DNA from 3 places in the Neotabrizicola shimadae genome. Region 2 is predicted to be linked to each of the others. Evidence: riboswitches for the same ligand, from Rfam matches in the RefSeq annotation. Region 2 holds a riboswitch; each other region holds the start of a gene.
What was found. A riboswitch is a leader RNA that binds a small molecule or an ion and turns the genes downstream of it on or off. The one in region 2 is predicted to bind cobalamin.
Positions count from the first base shown of each region.

Region 1: it holds a riboswitch for cobalamin, as region 2 does, so the genes downstream of both, JO391_RS21525 (DUF1636 family protein) here and JO391_RS17225 (DUF1636 family protein) in region 2, are expected to answer to the same signal.
Region 3: it holds a riboswitch for cobalamin, as region 2 does, so the genes downstream of both, bluB (5,6-dimethylbenzimidazole synthase) here and JO391_RS17225 (DUF1636 family protein) in region 2, are expected to answer to the same signal.

Region 1 covers NZ_CP069370.1:2,517,380-2,523,436, forward strand. Annotated here, with positions in the region: gene JO391_RS12205 (helix-turn-helix domain-containing protein) at 55-426, shown strand; gene JO391_RS12210 (FecCD family ABC transporter permease) at 617-1,666, opposite strand; gene JO391_RS12215 (ABC transporter substrate-binding protein) at 1,670-2,602, opposite strand; gene JO391_RS12220 (ABC transporter ATP-binding protein) at 2,619-3,392, opposite strand; gene JO391_RS21525 (DUF1636 family protein) at 3,418-3,840, opposite strand; cobalamin riboswitch at 3,871-4,096, opposite strand; gene JO391_RS12225 (GTP-binding protein) at 4,214-5,428, shown strand; gene JO391_RS12230 (DUF1826 domain-containing protein) at 5,425-6,057, shown strand, end outside.
Region 2 covers NZ_CP069370.1:3,546,950-3,553,006, reverse strand. Annotated here, with positions in the region: gene JO391_RS17240 (FecCD family ABC transporter permease) at 1-908, opposite strand, end outside; gene JO391_RS17235 (ABC transporter substrate-binding protein) at 912-1,841, opposite strand; gene JO391_RS17230 (ABC transporter ATP-binding protein) at 1,867-2,643, opposite strand; gene JO391_RS17225 (DUF1636 family protein) at 2,640-3,080, opposite strand; cobalamin riboswitch at 3,111-3,324, opposite strand; gene JO391_RS17220 (RrF2 family transcriptional regulator) at 3,527-4,006, shown strand; gene JO391_RS17215 (sialidase family protein) at 3,918-5,150, opposite strand; gene JO391_RS17210 (ABC transporter substrate-binding protein) at 5,439-6,057, shown strand, end outside.
Region 3 covers NZ_CP069370.1:2,791,236-2,797,292, reverse strand. Annotated here, with positions in the region: gene JO391_RS13675 (ATP-binding protein) at 1-312, opposite strand, end outside; gene JO391_RS13670 (STAS domain-containing protein) at 302-643, opposite strand; gene hspQ (heat shock protein HspQ) at 707-1,033, opposite strand; gene JO391_RS13660 (transglycosylase SLT domain-containing protein) at 1,260-1,838, shown strand; gene JO391_RS13655 (propanediol utilization protein) at 1,870-2,697, opposite strand; gene bluB (5,6-dimethylbenzimidazole synthase) at 2,687-3,385, opposite strand; cobalamin riboswitch at 3,429-3,611, opposite strand; gene JO391_RS13645 (LacI family DNA-binding transcriptional regulator) at 3,657-4,667, opposite strand; gene JO391_RS13640 (extracellular solute-binding protein) at 5,051-6,057, shown strand, end outside.

The DNA.
Region 1 (6,057 bases), 1.0 Mb from region 2:
TGATACCCGCATCGTACATGGAGTGAAGTGGGAAAACCGAACAGTACGTTCGGGATGGACATCTTTGCCAAGAACCTCAAAGCGCGTGCGGCCCAGCTTGGAATCTCGAATGCCGAGGCAGCGCGGCTGTGCGGCCTGGACGAGCGGCGATATGCCAACTACGCCAACGACCAGCGCGAACCGGACCTCGTTACGCTGGTCAAGATCGCCCGTGTCCTGAACATTTCCGCGGACGAGCTCTTGGGCATGGCCGATCCGAGACCGCAAACCGAGAGGACGCAGCTACTTGACCGCCTGAACGTGGCCGCCGCTGCGCTGACAGATCATGAGCTGCGAACCATCGTGACCCAGACTGAAGCGCTAGCCATCCCGCGACCAAAGAAGACAGGAAAGCAAGTGCCCACTTCAACAAGCGGATCGAATTAGTCGCGCCGCGGAGCCACCTCCGTCACGCTGCCACGTACTGAGCGACCAGAACGCGGTTGACGCGGATGCCGTCCCTGCGCGCTGTGCAGGTTCGCGCTAGTCGGCCGCGTGCGGTTGAAGCGCAACTACGGCCCACTGCGGACGGTCAGCCTAGGTGAGGTGGCAACGGCAATTGCCACAAAGCAGCCTTTCACCGCCGCTTCGCCATCATCCAGATGAAGAACACCCCGCCGATCAGGCCGGTGACGACGCCGATCGGCACGTCCTCGGGTGCCATGACGACACGGGCAGCGGCATCGGCCAAGATCAGGAAGACCGCCCCGGCGAAGGCCGAGGCTGGCAGCACCTGGGCATTGTCGCCGCCCACGACCAGCCGCACCAGATGCGGCATCATCAGGCCGACAAATCCGATCAGGCCGGAAAAGGCCACCATCACCCCGGTGACAAGGGCGGCGGCGACAAAGACGGTCAGGCGGAAGCGGCCGACCTCGACCCCGAGACTGGCGGCGGTCTCGTCGCCCAGGCTCATGGCGTTCAGCCGCCCGGCCTGCGCCCAAAGCCAGAGGCCGCAGGGGACGAGCACCGCCACCGGCCAGATCAGGTGGTTCCATTGCGCAAGGCCAAGCCCGCCCAGCATCCAGAACACGACGGTATGCGTGGCACGCGGATCGCCGAGGAAGATCAGGATGTTGGCGCAGGCCATGATGACAAAGCTGACTGCGACCCCCGCCAGAACCAGCCGGTCGGCGCTGCTGGCCCCGGCCAGTTGGGCCACGCCCAGCACCATGACGGTCGCGACGAGCGCCCCGCCAAAGGCCATCAGCGGCACGGTCAGAAGGCCAAGGAACAGTCCGGTGTGCATCAGCGCCGCAACCGCACCAAAGGCCCCGCCGGACGAGATGCCCAACAGATGCGGGTCCGCCAGCGGGTTGCGAGTCACCGATTGCAGCGCCGCCCCGACAAGGCCAAGCCCCGCCCCGACCAGCCCCGCCAGCACCACCCGGGGAAAGCGGATCTCCCAGACGATGTTGGCACGACCGGCGTTCCAGTCCGGGGTGACCACGCCCGGCAGGATGCGGTCCAGGGCGACGCCCCAGACCGTGCTCAAGGGAATGGCCACCGCCCCCACTGACACCGCAACGACGGCCGATATGAGCAGCACCGCGGCCGCCGCAAGGGCGATGCCGGTGCCGGTACCGATCTTGCGGGTTAGCGATGCGGGGGCGGCGGCGTCAACCATGGCCTATTGCCCCCAGAAGCCCGCGACCAGCTTTTCCACCGCCTTGATGTTGCGGGGGCCTGGCGTCGCCTCGACATATTCCAGAACGACGAAGCGGTCGTTCTTCACCGCGTCGATATTGGCGAAGGCCGGGTTCTCTTTCATGAAGGCAATCTTCTGCTCGGCCGTGACATCGCCGTAGTTCACGATGACCACGACCTCGGGGTTGCGCTCCACCACCGGTTCCCAGCCGATCTCGGCCCAGCTTTTTTCCAGGTCGGACATGATGTTGACCCCGCCCGCCGCTTCGATCAGCGCGGTCGGCATGGCATAGGCGCCGGCGGTGAAGGGCGCCTCTTCGCCGCTGTCATAGACGAAGACGCGCAAGGGAGCGCTACGGTCCACGCCCGACGTCACTTCCTCAAGCCGCGCCTTCCAGCCTGCGACCAGATCCTGCGCCTTGGCCTCGACCCCGAAGATGGTCCCCAGGTTCAGGATGTCGTTGTACATGTCATCCATGCTGGACCTGGCCTTCGGGCCGATGTGGATGCAGCTTTCGGTCAGCTCGTAGGTCTTGATGCCCAAGGGTTCCAGCGTCTCGGGCGTGACCTCGCCACCGACCTTCATGCCGTAGTTCCAGCCGGCGAAGAAGAAGTCCGGCTCGGCGCCGGCCAGCACTTCCTTGGTCGGATACTTGGCCGACAGTTCCGGCAGTTCGGCCACGCCCGCGCGCATTTCCTCGTCCAGCGTCTTCCAGCCGGAGATGCCGGTATAGCCAACCATCTGGTCGCGTAGGCCCAGGACCAGCATCATCTCGGTCAGGTTCACGTCGTTCGAGATGGCGCGGGTGGGGGCAGCGTCGAAAGTCACCTCGCGGGCGCAGCTTTTCACGGTGACAGGGTAGGCAAGCGCCGAGGAGGCAGACAGAAGGAAGGCGGCAAGCGAAAGACGGATCATCTTGGGGTCCTTTGGATCAGAGGTGGAAGGAAAAGCGCGGGGCATCGCCGGTGCGGTCGATGCGCGCACGCACGTTGAAGGCCTGGGCGAGCGTCGCCTCGGTCAGGGCCATTTCGGGTGGGCCGTCGGCCAGGATGCGGCCTTCACGCAGGATCAGCATGCGCTCGGCAAATTCGGCGGCCAGGGTCAGGTCATGCAAAGTGGCAATGACGGTCAGGCCAAGACCCTTCAGCAGCGCCAGAAGCTCCAGCTGGTGGCGGATATCCAGATGGTTCGTCGGCTCGTCCAGCACGATCACGCGCGGCTGTTGGGCCAGCGCACGGGCAACCATGACCCGTTGGCGTTCCCCGCCCGACAGCGTGCCGAAAGCGCGGCCGGCCATGCCGGCCAGGCCCATCCGCAAAAGGGCGGCCTCGATGATCGCGGCGTCCTCGCCTCCGGGCGTGGACAGACCCGCGCCCCAACCTCGCCGATGCGGAAGGCGGCCAAGCGCCACGATCTGCCGGGCGGTCAGCGCGAAATCGGTGGGTTGTTCCTGCAGCACGGCGGCAAGCTGGCGCGCAGCCTCGGGTGCGCCCATCAGCCAGATATCCTTGCCCATCAGCCGCACGGTGCCCCGGCGCGGCGCCTGGTGGCGATAGATCAGCCGCAGAAGCGAGGATTTCCCGGCCCCGTTCGCCCCGCAGATCGCCATGATCTGACCCTGTGGCACGGCAAAGCTGATGTCGGCAAGGATGTCGGGCCGCCCTTTCGGGCCCCAGGCGACGCCGGAAAGCTCAACCGCGTTCACTGGATCGCCCCTTCGCGAGTGACGATCATCGCCGCGGGAATCCGCGCCAGCGTGTTGTCGCAAAGCCGCGGGGGCAATCACGTCCAGACATCCAGCCGTCCTCCAACGCTGCGTAAAGGCGCGAGAACTCGACCAGATCGTCAATCGGCTGGGCCGGGTCGATGTCGCCGAAGAGCCAGGTCGCCTTGGCATTGGCCCGCCAGCCGACGACACAGGGCCCGCCGTGTTCGGGCACGCAGCCTGCAAGACAGGCGGTGCCCGACACCTCGAATTCGTCACCAAGGCCCGCCGCCGCGATGGCCGCTCGCAGCTTCTTCAGAAGGGCAAAGCCCGGCGCGCAACTGCTGCTCTTGTGCTTGCAGGCCTTGCAGACCAGAATCTGATGCGGCGCGGATTGCGCCACGGAATAGGCAGGTGCGCTCACCGGCCGCCGCGGTTGATCGTCCATCGAAGTCTCCTTCCGGGGCACCCCGCCCGGTGGTTGCTGACGTCGATGGCAGGTCTCCTGACTCACGGGTCTGGGCTTGCCCCACCTTCCCAGCCTTCGTGTCCAAACACGTATGGCCAGTGGCATCGGGGGTCGCTCGCCGCTTACAGTTGCGGGGGCAGTCACGGATTTGGCGGCTGATGCCTACACCACACCGTATTCCCTTTTCACCCGGCCGCGCGTGGTTTGGCCGGGAACCATCAGTCGCGAACATGCAGTCGTCGACAGGCCGGATCAAGTCCTGTTCCGACCGGACAAAACCGCCGAACGACATTGCACCCTCTTTTGATTCGCGCTAGATCAAAGGTTATAGTATAACATAACAGAACGAACCATGCCCTCCAGCCAGCAAGATCCCCGCCTTCCCGTCACCGTCCTGTCCGGCTTTCTCGGGGCCGGGAAGACAACCCTATTGAACCACGTGTTGAACAACCGCGACGGACGCCGGGTCGCCGTGATCGTCAACGACATGTCCGAGGTGAACATCGACGCCGACCTGGTGCGCGAAGGGGCAGAGCTGAGCCGGTCTGAAGAAAAACTGGTCGAAATGACCAACGGCTGCATTTGCTGCACTCTGCGCGACGACCTTCTGACCGAGGTGCGGCGGCTGGCCTCCGAAGGTCGCTTTGACTACCTCCTGATTGAAAGCACAGGGATCGCCGAGCCTTTACCGGTAGCGGCGACCTTCGACTTCCGTGACGAAAGGGGTGTCAGTCTCTCCGATGTTGCGCGACTTGATACGATGGTGACGGTCGTGGATGCGGTGAACCTGCTCAAAGACTTCTCCAGCCACGATTTCCTGGCCGACCGGGGCGAAAGCCTTGGTGATCAGGACAACCGCAGCCTCGTGAACCTGCTGACCGAGCAGATGGAATTCGCCGATGTCATCGTGCTGAACAAGGTCGCGGACGCCACGCCTGCGCAGGTCGATGCCGCCCGCAAGATCGTTCGCGCCCTGAACCCCGACGCGCGCGTGATCGAGACCAGCCATTCCCGCGTGAATCCGGACGACATCTTCGACACCGGGCTCTTCGACTTTGACGAGGCGCATACCCACCCGATGTGGGCCAAGGAGCTGTACGGTTTTGCCAATCACACGCCGGAAACCGAGGAGTATGGCATTTCCTCTTTCGTCTACTACGCCCGCGAGCCCTTCCACCCGGCGAAGATCCATGCCGTCCTGAACGGCCCGCTGCCGGGTGTGATCCGCGCAAAGGGGCATTTCTGGATCGCCACCAGGCCCGACTGGGTGGCCGAGTTCAGCCTGGCGGGTGCGATGTCCTCGGTCACGCCCCTGGGGCGCTGGTGGGCCAGCGTTCCGGCCGAGCGGCTGCCCAAGCACCCCGACGCGCAAGCCGAAATTGCCTCGAAATGGGCCGAACCCTGGGGCGATCGGCGGCAAGAGATCGTGTTCATCGGGGCGGGCTTGGATCGTGAGGCGATCTGCGCCGCGCTGAATGGGGCTTTGATGACAAGTTGCGACTTCACCCCGCAAGCTTGGCGCAACCTGCCTGACCCCTTCCCGCAATGGGGTGCGAAAGCCGCATGATCCGGGTGGTCCGCAAACCGCTTCCGCGTGCCGTCTGGGTGGCCGCCTCGGACAAGGCAGAGGGCCTTGGGCGCATTCACGATCCGGGTATTGCGGCGGCGATCTGGCGCAGATCGCGCGACCCGGGTCTTGCTGCCTGGGTCGATAGCCTCTCGCCCGAGCGCCTGCCGTGTCTGCGTCAGGCGATGTCCGTGACAGATGTCGCGGCGGCAGTTCATGCCGCTTGCGACCGGCTGGGCCTTGCGCCGTCCCCGGAGCGGGGCCTGCTTGCCACCGATGCCGCGGCGCTGGCCCTTCGGTTCGGCACGATCATGGCCACGCCCAGGGTGCAGGTCCGGCTGGACGTGATCCGGAACAATGCCTGCCACAGGTTTCACTGCGACCGGGTGGTGGCGCGGCTCTTGTGCAGCTATCGTGGCCATGGCACCGAGTTCGGCCCGGCCACCGGGCAGGCAGAGGTCACGCAGGTGCAGACTCTGGCCGCCGGCGATGCCGCGATCTTTCGCGGCACGCTCTGGCCGGGCGAGGAATGCGGCCTCCTCCACCGCTCGCCGCCCATCGCGGGAACAGGTGAGACGCGGCTGCTTATGGTGATCGACCTGCCCGAGGATGAGGACGACTGCGACTGC
Region 2 (6,057 bases):
GCCGAACCCGGCAGCACCACGGCGTTGTTGCCCCCGGCCACCAGCCGCACCAGATGCGGCATCATCAGCCCGACAAAGCCGATCAGGCCGGAAAACGCCACCATCACCCCGGTGATCAGCGCGGCCACGACAAAGACCGCCAGACGGAACCGCGCCACCGGGATGCCCAGCGTCGCCGCGGTTTCATCGCCAAGCGACATCGCGTTCAGCGCGGTCGATTGAGTCATCAGCCACAGCCCGCCGGGCACCAGCACCGCCAGCGGCCACAGCAGATGCGGCCACTGCGCCAGACCCAGCCCGCCCAGCATCCAGAACACCACGGTATGCGTGGCCTTCGGATCGCCCAGAAAGATCAGGATGTTGGCCGCCGCCATGATGACGAAGCTCACCGCCACCCCCGCCAGCACCAGCCGGTCGGCCGAGGTGGCGCCCGCCACCTGCGCCACGCCCAGCACCAGAAGCGTGGCCAGCAGCGCGCCTCCAAAGGCCATCAGCGGCACGGTCAGAAGGCCCAGGAACAGCCCCGTGTGCATCAGCGCCGCAATCGCACCGAAGGCTCCACCGGACGAGATGCCCAGGAGGTGAGGGTCGGCCAGCGGATTGCGCGTCACGGCTTGCAGGGCCGCGCCGACGATCCCCAGCCCGGCCCCCACCAGTCCGGCCAGGACCACGCGGGGAAAGCGGATTTCCCAGACGATGTTGGCATGGGCGCGGCTCCAGTCCGGGGCCACGAGCCCCGGCACCAGATGGTCCAGCGCGATGCCCCAGACGGTGCCCAGCGGCAGGTCCACCGCCCCCACCGAAACCGCGACGACCACCGACAGGACCAAGATCCCCGCCGCCGCCAGCGCGATGGCTGCGCGCCGGCCCATGCGGGCGATGCTGACAGAGGCGGTCGTCTCGGCCATGGCTCAGTCAGCGAAGCCGGCGACGAGCTTCTTCACCGCCTCGATGTTGCGCGGGCCGGGCGTCGCCTCGACATATTCCAGCACGACGAAGCGGTCGTTCTTCACCGCGTCGATCTCGGCGAAAGCCGGGTTCGATTTCATGAAGGCGATCTTCTGTTCGGCCGTCACGTCGCCGTAGTTCACGATCACCACAACCTCGGGGTTGCGCTCGACCACGGGTTCCCAGCCGATCTCGGCCCAGGACTTGTCCAGATCGTCCATGATGTTCACGCCGCCCGCCGCCTCGATCATCGCGGTCGGCATGGCATAGCGGCCGGCGGTGAAGGGGGCCTTCTCGCCCGAGTCATAGACGAAGACCCGCACCGGATCGGTCCGGTCCACGCCCTTCGTCACCTCGGCCAGTTCGGCCTGCCAGCCGGCCACCAGCGCCTGCGCGCGGTCCTCGACGCCGAAGATCGTGCCCAGGTTCAGGATGTCGGCATACATGTCCTGCATCGAGCTTTTTTCCTTCGGCCCGATGTGGATGCAGCTCTCGGTCAGCTCATAGACCTTGATCCCCAGGGGCTCCAGCGTCTCGGGCGTCACTTCGCCGCCGACCTTCATGCCATAGTTCCAGCCGGCAAAGAAGAAATCCGGCTCGGCTGCCGCCAGCACCTCCTTGGTCGGGTATTTGGCCGACAGTTCCGGCAGTTCGGCCACGCCTTCGCGCATCACCGGGTCCAGCGTCTTCCAGCCCGAAATGCCGGTATAGCCCACCATCTGGTCCCGCAGGCCGAGCACCAGCATCATCTCGGTCAGGTTCACATCGTTGGAAATCGCCCGGCTGGGGGCAGCATCGAAGGTGACGTCGCGGTTGCAGCTTTTCACGGTCACGGGGAAGGCCGCGGCCGCACCGGCAGACAACAGCAGGGCGGCAAGGGAAAGACGAAGCATGGGTCCTCGCTAGGTTATGAGGGGATCAGAGATGAAAGGAAAAGCGCGGCCGGTCGCCCGAACGGTCGATCCGGCTGCGCACCTCGAAGGCCTGGCCAAGGGTGGTCTCGGTCAGCGCCCGTTCGGGTGGACCGTCGGCAAGGATGCGCCCCTGCCGCAGCACGATGATGCGGTCGGCATGTTCGGCGGCCAGCGTCAGGTCGTGCAGCGTGGTGACCACGGTCAACCCGGTGCCGCGCAACAGCGCCAGCAGTTCCAGTTGGTGGCGGATGTCCAGATGGTTCGTCGGCTCGTCCAGCACCAGAACCTGCGGTTCCTGCGCCAGGGCGCGGGCCACCATCACCCGCTGCCGCTCGCCCCCCGACAAGGTTCCGAAGGGCCGGTCGGCCAGCGCCACAAGGTCAAGCCGCACCAGTGCGCCGGTGATCACCGCCTCGTCGTCGGCACCGGGCGAGGACAGGCCGGCGAAAAGCCCACGCCGGTGCGGCAGACGGCCCAGCGCCACGATCTGCCGCGCGGTCAGGGCGAAATCCGTGGGCTGTTCCTGCAGCACGGCGGCGACCACCCGCGCCGCTTCGGGCGCGCTCATCAGCCAGATGTCGCGACCCCGCAGCAGCACCGTCCCGCGCCGCGGCGGCTGGAACCGGTAGATCAGCCGCAGAAGCGAGGACTTGCCCGCCCCGTTGGCGCCGCAGATCGCCAGCAATTCGCCGCGCGGCACCTGGAACGACAGGTCATGAAGGATCTCGGGGCCGCCCGCCGGCCCCCATGTCACGCCGCGCAATTCGATGTCTGGCGTCATTGCACGACCTCTTCGCCAGTCACGATCAGCGCGGCGGGGATGCGGGCCAGCACATGTTCGGCCAGCTTGCCGGGCCGGTCGGCTGCGCGGCACCAGCCGTCGTCAAGGTCGCGGTAGAGCCGGGCAAAGGCCACCAGATCGTCGATGTCCTCATCCGGGCTGATGTCGCCGAACAACCAGGTCGCCTTGGACGTGGCCCGCCAGGCCACGGTGCAGGGCCGGTCGCAGCCCGCCATGCAGGCGGTGCCTGAAACCTCGAAGCCGTCGCCAAGCCCCGCGGCGGCAATGGCCACGCGCAATCGCTCCAGCAACTGCAGACCGGGTCGGCAGGTGTCGCCCTTGTGACGGCAGGTCTGGCATACGAGAATCTGGTGCCGCGCGCGTTGCGTCACGGCATAGGGGGGCGTGGCCACAGGCCGACGCAGAAGATCATCCATCGCAACTCCTTCCGGGGCACCCCGCCCGGCGTGGTCCATGTTTCGATGGCAGGTCTCCTGACTTGCGGGTCCTTGCTCGCCCCACCTTCCCGGCCCGAAAGCCAGTGGTGATCGGGGGTCGCTCGCCGCCTACAGTTGCGGGGGCAGTCGCGGATTTGGCGCCTGATGGCTACACCTCACCGCGTTCCCTTTTCATCCGGCCAACGTCTTTGACAGGCCGGAAACCATCGAGCCCAATTGGCCCGAGCGGACCCGCGAAGTCAAGTCGGACCATGACAGGTCGGCCGCTGGCCCTCCGCGAGGCGACCGCTAGGTCCCCCGTCGGCCCGCTTTCCCCCTACCGACCAGACGAGAGAGGATAGCGACATCGCGACCTGGCGTGGTATGATAAAAACATGCCACAAATATGCGCAATTTGAGCGGAAAGTGGCGCGTGATAGGATGCAATGCGACTGACGAAGTTTTCCGACTACGCCATTCGGGTTCTGCTGTTCGCTGCAAACCGCCGGGGCGAACGGTGCACCATCGAAGAAGCCGCCCGTGCTTACAGCATTTCGGAAGCGCATTTGCGCAAGGTTGTGCGAGAGCTTTCGCATGCCGGCTTTCTGGTCGGAACCAAGGGGCGGACGGGCGGATTCTCTCTTGCCCGCGACCCTGCAGAAATCCGTATCGGCGACATCCTTCGCGTCACCGAATCCGACTTTGCCTTGTTCGAATGCCAATGCACCACCGGCGATCCCTGCCTCCTGCGCGGCCCATGCAGCCTGCCCGCGGCGGCCGCCAAGGCTGTCCGCGCTTTTCTGGCCGTGTTCGACGAGATGACGCTGGTGGACGTGCTCAGGGAACCGAACCCGCTTGGCCCGCCGCACCTGGCCTGGCCGCCTGCACTCCCAGCTGTCGCGCAAGCCAACCCCGGTCCAACCTGACATGCCGGATGGCGCGGCGGTGGTAGGTGTAGGCGATGTGCAGGTTGCCTTCGGGATCCTGCAGGATCGACGGATAGGACAACTCGCGGTTCAGCCCCTCTCGCGAGTTGTTCGACAACGCCGCGCCTGTGCCCCTGTCAAGCTCGACACGCAGCGGGAAGGTCTCGCCATCGTCGGCTGACACCGCCAGCATCATCGGTGCGCGCGGCACGCCCCAGACTGCGGCCGAGGGCGCAGCCTCGCCCGGCGCCTCGCCCTCGATCTCGTCATAAAGCGAGGCGCGGCGGGCCGACGACATCGCGGCATTGACCGGGTTCAGCACCATGGCGATGCGCCCGTCGGCCAGACGCACCGCCTGGATCGAGGAATTGTTGTTCGGCAATTCGGTCAGTTCCGGCGCGGTCCATGTCAGCCCGCCATCCGCCGACCGGCTGCGCAACACCTGCCGCGCAAAGCGGTCGCGGTAGAAGGCGGGCATCGCCCCTGCCCCGCCCGGCACCGGGTTCATGTGCACCGCGCCCAGGCTGCCCGGCACCGCCCGTGCCTCCCAGCTTTCGCCGCCATCGCGCGACACCAGCATCACCGCATCGTCCTCGCTGCCCGTCCAGCGCCCCGCGGCCGGCGTGATGCAGCGGAACCCCGGCATCAGCCATTCGCCGTGCGGCCCGATCCGGAGGGGCTGGCGGATGAACACGCCCCGGAACCTGCCCACCCGGCGCGGCGGGCCGAACCCGTCCAGCCCGCCGTCCGACACCCGGGCGACGATCTCGCATTCGTCCTGCCGCCCGCCCGGCTGGCTGGTGTGGAACAGCCACAGCCGCCCGTCCGGCGCGGTGAACAGCACCGGGTTCTGCTCGGACCGCCCCGGATCGTCCGACAGCTTCCGCGCAGGCGACCACTGCGCCGCCCCCGGCGCCAGCACCGAACACCAGACAGAGATATCCCCCATCCCCTCCATCGTGCCGCCGAACCACACACAGGCCAGGCTGCCATCCGGCAACAGCGCCAGGTTCGCCGCATGGTTCTGCACCACGGGCGAGGGCAGGAAGGCATCCGCCCGCCCGTCCTCCTGCGCGTGCAGCCGGCCATCCATCGCGGCCACGATCTCTTCGGCGGTCAGTTCGCGGTCGGGGAAGGGGGGCATGGCGCGGGCCTTTCGCTGGTGACGCGATGCAGATCGCAACTTGTCAACTTGCTTGTCAAGCGATTCCTGCGGGGGGAGAAGTCGGAAGTAGAACATAAACTGTTTTATTTCAATATTATAAATAGAGTCCACGCCCCAACACGTCCTGACAACCAGCCTGACAGCCCCTCACTGGAAATAACAAGTTGACAAATCAAGCCCCTAGTTGTCTGTTTTCTCCCGATGCGACTCCGGGCCGGAGGGGCGCGATACAGCGCTGGCCAGGTCGCAAGGATCGGGAGGGAACACATGAACCGCACAACCAGGGATACCGCCGGCCTGACCCGGCGCGGCGTCTTGAAATTCGGCCTGGGCTCCGTCGTGGCGGCCACCGCCTTCGGCTCGGGCGCCCGCATCGTGATGGCCCAGGAGGGCCAGGTGCTGAAGGCGATCAATCCCGCCTTCAACCAGGACTGGTCGCCGCTCCGCGGCGGCGGCGTGCCCTATCGCTGGAACTCGGTCTGGAATGCCAGCCCGATGTATTTCAACGACAAGGGCGAGATTCAGCCCTATGTCATCGCCGAATGGGCGCCCAACGCCGATTTCACCGTCTGGACGCTGAAACTGAACCCGGACGCGAAATTCGCCGACGGTTCGGCCATCACCGCCGCCGATGTGAAGGGAAGCTGGGAGCTTTCGGCGATGCCCGCCACCAAGAACCAGCGCATCGACCAGGTGCTTGCCAATGTCGCGGGCTATGCCGCCGTCAAGGACGGCACCGCCACCGACATCTCGGGCGTGGTCGCAAATGACGACGGCTCGCTCACCGTCACGCTCTCCGGGCCGGACCCGATCTTCTTCCAGCGTCTGGGCAACCACATCGCGCCCATCGTCAAGGTCTCGGTCGCCCGTGGCGCCGATGGCAACG
Region 3 (6,057 bases), 760 kb from region 2:
CGGGACAGGGGGAGGATCGCCGGGGGGCATGGCATCGCCCGGCATCGGCTGGCCATCGTCCACCACCCGGCATTCGAGCGCCGCGGCATCCAGCCGGATCGTCACCTGGATGACGCCCTGGCGCCCGGCATAGGCATGTTCGACGATGTTGTTCAGCACCTCGGCCAGCACGATTTCGGCGGTGCCCCGGTCGTCTGGAGGCAGGCCGCGAGAGGTCAGCGCCGCGACCATGGCCTGAAGCGCCTGGCGGACGGCCAGGGCGTCGCCGGGAATGACCAGCGTCAGGTCAGCGCCGTCTGGATCATCCGGCATTGCGCGGCCCGTCGGGCACGAGGGGATGGACGGTGAAGACGCTGTCCATCCGTGTGAGGCGAAAGACCTTTTCCACCGTGGGCGTGAGCCCTGCGAGTTCAAGCTGCCGGTCGGGGCCCACCAGTTTCAATACCGCGACCACCGCGCCAAGGCCGCTGGAATCGAGGAAGGCCACGCGCGACATGTCCAGCATGATGCGGGTGGTGCCATCATGCGCCTGGACGAGTTCGCGCATCCGGTCCTTGAACTGGATTGCCGCCGCGGCGTCGATCCGTTCGGCCCCGACTGAGACCAGCAGCAATCCGGGGCGTTCCTCTGCCACAAGTTCCATACGCGACCTCCGAATCCATCATCGGGGTCAGGTTAGGGCAGCGGGGTTAGCGAAAGGTGAGCGTCAGTTCAGGCGCACTTGCAGCGGATAGCGCCCGTCCTCGAAATCGCCGAACAGGTCGCCCAGGTCGGGGTGCGTGACCGGCTCGCCCGTGTCATCGGGGACGAGGTTCTGTTCCGAGACATAGGCGACATAATAGCTTTGGTCGTTTTCGGCCAGCAGGTGATAGAAGGGCTGGTCCTTCGAGGGGCGGCTTTCTTCGGGGATGTTCTCGTACCATTCCTCGGTGTTCGAAAACATGGCGTCCACATCAAAGACGACGCCCCGGAACGGGTGCTTGCGATGACGCAGCACCTGGCCGATATGATATTTTGCAAGCGTCGTCTGCATCTGTACCCCCATGATCATTATTACGCGTTTGGTCAAAAAGAGTCCATTCTTGGCGCGAAGGGGCCAAGGAAACAATCCGGATCAACAGGTTCGCTGGCCGGGCCCTTCGATCGGCCGTGGCAGACATGCATCCTCGCGGGAATCTGATCGCTGCGGCGTCTCTTGACGGGTTTCCCCCCGGCGGCACTTCACCTAGACTGCGCAAAAAAGAGAACGCGAGGGGCAGATGAGCAGAACTCTCCGCGCGTCGATGTTGTTGCTGTTCCTTGCCTCCTGTGGAGGCGGCAACTTTTCGGCGCCGCGCAATGTCGAGGATGCCTGCGCCATCGCGCGCGAGCGACCGCAGTACCTGCGGGCGATGGAAGCCACCGAGCGCAAGTGGGGCGTGCCCGTCCATGTGCAGATGGCGACAATCTACCAGGAGTCGAGTTTCGTGGGCAACGCCCGCACGCCGCACCGCTATGCGCTGGGCATCATCCCGATGGGGCGCCAGTCTTCGGCCTATGGCTATGCCCAGGCGCTGGACGGCACCTGGGAAGAGTATCAGGACGAGGAAGGCGGCCGCGGCGCCAAGCGCGACAACATTCGCGATGCCACCGATTTCATGGGCTGGTACATGGATGGTTCGGCCGAACGGCTGGGCATCTCGAAGACGGATGCGCGGTCGCAATACCTGGCCTATCACGAGGGCCGCACGGGCTTTGCCAATGGCAGCTACAACAACAAGCCCTGGCTTGTGGACGTGGCGAACCGGGTGGGCGCGCGGTCTGCGCGCTACGAGGTTCAACTGCAGGAATGTCGCTGACCAGGCAGGGCGTCCCGGCCCGGAGGCCGGGTCAGGTGGCCGTCGCAAGACGCTCGACGCCGGTGTAGCCGGCGGCGCGAAGGATTTGCGGACCTTCAGGCGGCACGCTGCCAGGCGCGAAGATCAGCGCCCTGGCCGGACCGGAATGGGACCGTGCAAAGCCCAGGGCACCCAGGGCGCGGGCGAGGTCGGCGGTCGGGTCGGAGGCGGGTCCGCGCCGGGCCTGGCAGCGACGCGCGCTTTCGCTGGCGAGCGCGGCGCAGCCGGCAAGGCCGGGCGCATTGGACCAGTCCGAAACCAGGTCGGAGATGTCGGCGTAGTCGCAGTCTTCGGCCCGCGTCCTTTCGGGCGGACCCCAGAAGCCGACAAGAAGCTCGGCCCTCGGCGGCGGCGGCAGGCCCATCAGCACCTCGCCCTGCCGCGAGGCCCAGAGATGGCGGTCGGGGTGGTCCAGCATCAGCGGGTCGCTGGCGCCTTCGGCGCGAAGGCAGGCGCGCACAAGGCAGCCGCGCGGGCCGGCGTATCCTGCAAGGCGTGCCACGGCCAGAAGCGAGGCGGTGGACATGCCGGTGCCCGACCCTGGCACGAAGCGCGGTTTCAGCAGGTAGCGCCCCTTGGGCGGCAGGCCCAGATCGTTCAGGAAGCGGCGCAGGCGGGGCAGGGGGATGAGCCCCGCGCCCTGGCCGAACCGGCAGGCCGCCAGCGCACCGGCCCGGCGCTGGCCCGCCAGGCCGGTGACCGCGGGCAACAGCGTGACAAGGCCGACCGGCCCGGCAGGGCCGATGCGGCCCTGGAGCCATTCGCCGAAATGGCAGGGCAGGGCGACGCGGGCGCCGGGGGGCAGGGGATCAGCCGTCACGCTGGCCCCAGCCGTCATGGAACACCAGGTCTTCCAGCGGCAGGCGGCTGCGCCAGCCGCGCGCCTGCAGTTCGGGCTCGGCATGAAGCTCGTCGACATGGCCAAGGCACAGATAGGCGACAGGCACGACCTGATCGGGCAGATTGAGGATCCGTTTGAGCGCCCCCTCGCGGAAGATGCTGACCCAGCCGACACCGATACCTTCGGCCCGTGCCGCGAGCCAGAGGTTCTGTACCGCGCAGACGGTGGAATAGAGGTCCATCTCGGGGGCATGGGTGCGGCCCAGGATGACCGGGCCGCCCCGGCTGCGGTCGCAGGTGACGCAGAGGTTGACCGGCGCGGCGGTGATGCCTTCCAGCTTCAGCGCCGAATAGAGCGGCCGGCGTTCGGCCGGAAAGAGCGTGGCGGCCTCGGCATTGGCCTCGGCGAAGGCGGCCTGAACCCGGCCCTTCACGCCGTTGTCGCGGATGACGATGAAGTTCCACGGCTGCATGAAGCCAACCGAGGGCGCATGGTGGGCGGCATCCAGAAGCCGCAGCAGGGTGGCATCGTCCACCGGACGCGGGGTGAACTGGCTGCGCACGTCGCGGCGGCTGTGGATGGCACGGTAGACCGCGGCGCGGTCGGCCTCTGGAAAGGGGGGGGCCGCGACCAGCGCGGCAGAGGCGGGTTGGGCAGGACTGGACAATCGGTTCCCCTGTCGTCGAAACGGGGTACAGGTCGGCCAGCCTGCGCCCCGGTTTCGTCTGGCCGGTCTTCTGACTCGGTTTCCTCCGGCGCCGCGCCTTCCCGACCGAGGTCAGTGGCATCTGCGGCCCCGTCCACCTTACAGCGTTGGGCACGTTGCGGAGTTTCACCGCATTCCCGATTATCCCGACCCTCGCAGGCCGGGCACCAGACCAACCCCAGATACCGCCGAGCCCGCACGGGCGCAATCGCCCTTGCGGCCGTGGCTTGGGTCACTCGTCGGGCAGGTTCTCGCGGAAGATGACGTGCTGGCGCGGCTGGACCGGGGTGTAGGGCAACCCGCGCACACCGGCGATCAGCGTGGCCAGCGCCTCGCGCGCCTCGACACGGGCGTTCTGGTCGATCACCGCGTCCATCGTGCCGTCCAGCAGCAGCGCCTTGTTGCCCTCGGTCGCCTCGTGGCCGATGAGCACGACGCGCTGCGCAAGCCCGCGATCCTTCATCGCCCGGCCGATGCCGTAAGAGCCGCCGCCGACATTGTAGATCGCGGCAAGGTCGGGGTGGCGGTCGAACAGCGCCATCGCCTCGCGCCAGGAATTCTCGCGGTCGTCCAGCATCTCGCGCAGTTCCACGATCTGCAGGCCGGGGAATTCCTCGTGCAGGATCTGGCGGAAGCCCATCTCGCGCTCCTGATGCCCGCGGTAGGACAGGGAGCCTGCGAAGAGCGCCACCTTGCCCTGGCTGCCCGTGCCGAGGAAGCGGCCCATCAGATAGCCAGCGAGGCGGCCCGCCTGCCGGTTGTCGGTGCCGATATAGGCCGCGCGGGGCACGTTCTGGATATCGGAGCAGAGGGTGACGATCCTGACGCCCGAGGCCGCCAGCCCGCGCAGCGCCTCGCGCACGACGGGATGGTCCAGCGCGATGACGCCGAGGCCGTCGACGGCGCCCTTCATCCGCGCCAGCCTTTCTGAAAGGGCCGCGGGATCGAAACCTTCGATGGTCTCGACCAGGGTTTCCACGCCGTCCAGCGCCGCGGCCTGGGTCTCGATCTGTGCCTGAAGCATCCGGATGAAGGAATTGGTGCCCTGGGGCAGCAGGAAGGCCAGCCGGACCGCTGGCGTCGAGGGCGCGCTGACGGCGACATAGCCAAGCCGCTGTGCAACGGACAGGACGTGCTGTCGCGTGTGTTCCTTGACGCCGGGCCGGTCGTTCAGGACGCGGTCGACAGTGGCAGGGGAAACCCCGGCCTCGCGGGCGATGTCGGTCAGTGTGGCGCGCAGCATGACGGTCTTCCGGATGTTCCCGACCAGCAGCTAGGGCCAGGGCGAGGGCGGGTCAACAGGGTGACGGGGGCCGCGCCGGGACACACTGATTTAAAAGACATCATTGCGCTGGCGATTCGCGTCATCTGGTGGCCGGTTGGCCTCGCGCTATGGATCGCCTGATCCTTTCTGCAGTCGCAAATCATGCAGCTTCTTGATGTCATTGCGGCAATCATCGACGAAACGTGCATGAGGGCCTCGAGAATCTCGCAACTGCGGCATCTTTCCTTCAAGAATAGAGCATCAAAATGATGTTTAGCATATAACAAATTGATTGACACTTGCCGCCGAGTCGCCGCACAAACCCGCCACGGGCTCCGGGAGAGGGCTTGAGGGAGGATCTCATGATCGGACGTCGCTTGACGCGGCGCGGGTTCCTAGGAACCGGCGCGCGATGGGGAATTGTCGGTGCCGGCGCCTTGATCGCGCCGCGCTGGATCGGGCAGGCCTGGGCGCAGGAGCTGGCGCCGGGCATGATCGGCGGGCCGACCGGCTTTGCCGGGGCCGAACGCTATCAATACGGACCGGACACGCCGGAAGGCCGCGCCGTCGAGGCGGCCAAGGCGATGAAGGCGGCAGGCACGGCGCCCGACAAGATCGTCCTCGGCCTGTCGGACGGGTCCATCGGCCAGCTGACCCAGCCCTTCCCGGCCGGCGCGCCCAGCGTCAAGGAACTGTGGGAGCGCGAGACCGGCATCACGCTGGAAATCGTGGGCCTGCCCAACGGGCAGGAATTCACCAAGACCATGCAGGACATCTCGACCAGCGCGGGCGGCTTCGACATCTACTCGACCGACTGGAACCGGTTGGGCGACCTGGTGGAATCCGGCGGCATCGCCAAGCTGGACGACTATGTCGCCGAATACAAACCGGAATGGGATGATCCGGTCCGCGGCTATGTGAACGGCGCGCAAGGCGTGTCGCTGATGAACATGTATCGCGGTTCGACCTATGGCGTGTCGCTGGACGGCGACTTCCAGACCTGGGTGTATCGGACCGACCTGTTCAACGACCCGGCCGAGCAATCGGCGTTCAAGAGCCAGTATGGCTATGACCTGGCCGTGCCGCGCACCTGGGCGCAGTTCAACGACATCGCGGCCTTCTTCCAGCGTCCGGACAAGGGCCTGTTCGGCTCGACCGACCTGCGCAACCAGGGCTGGGGCTATACCAACTGGTACCAGCTTTACACCTCGCTCGCCTCGCCGAACCAGTACCTGTTCGACAACGACGCGAACCCGCTGATCTCGTCCGAGCAGGGCATCAAGGCGACCCAGGCCTATATCGACTCGCTGGCCCACCATTCGCCTGATGCGATTTCCTGGGGCTGGCCGGAACAGTACGGCAACTTCGC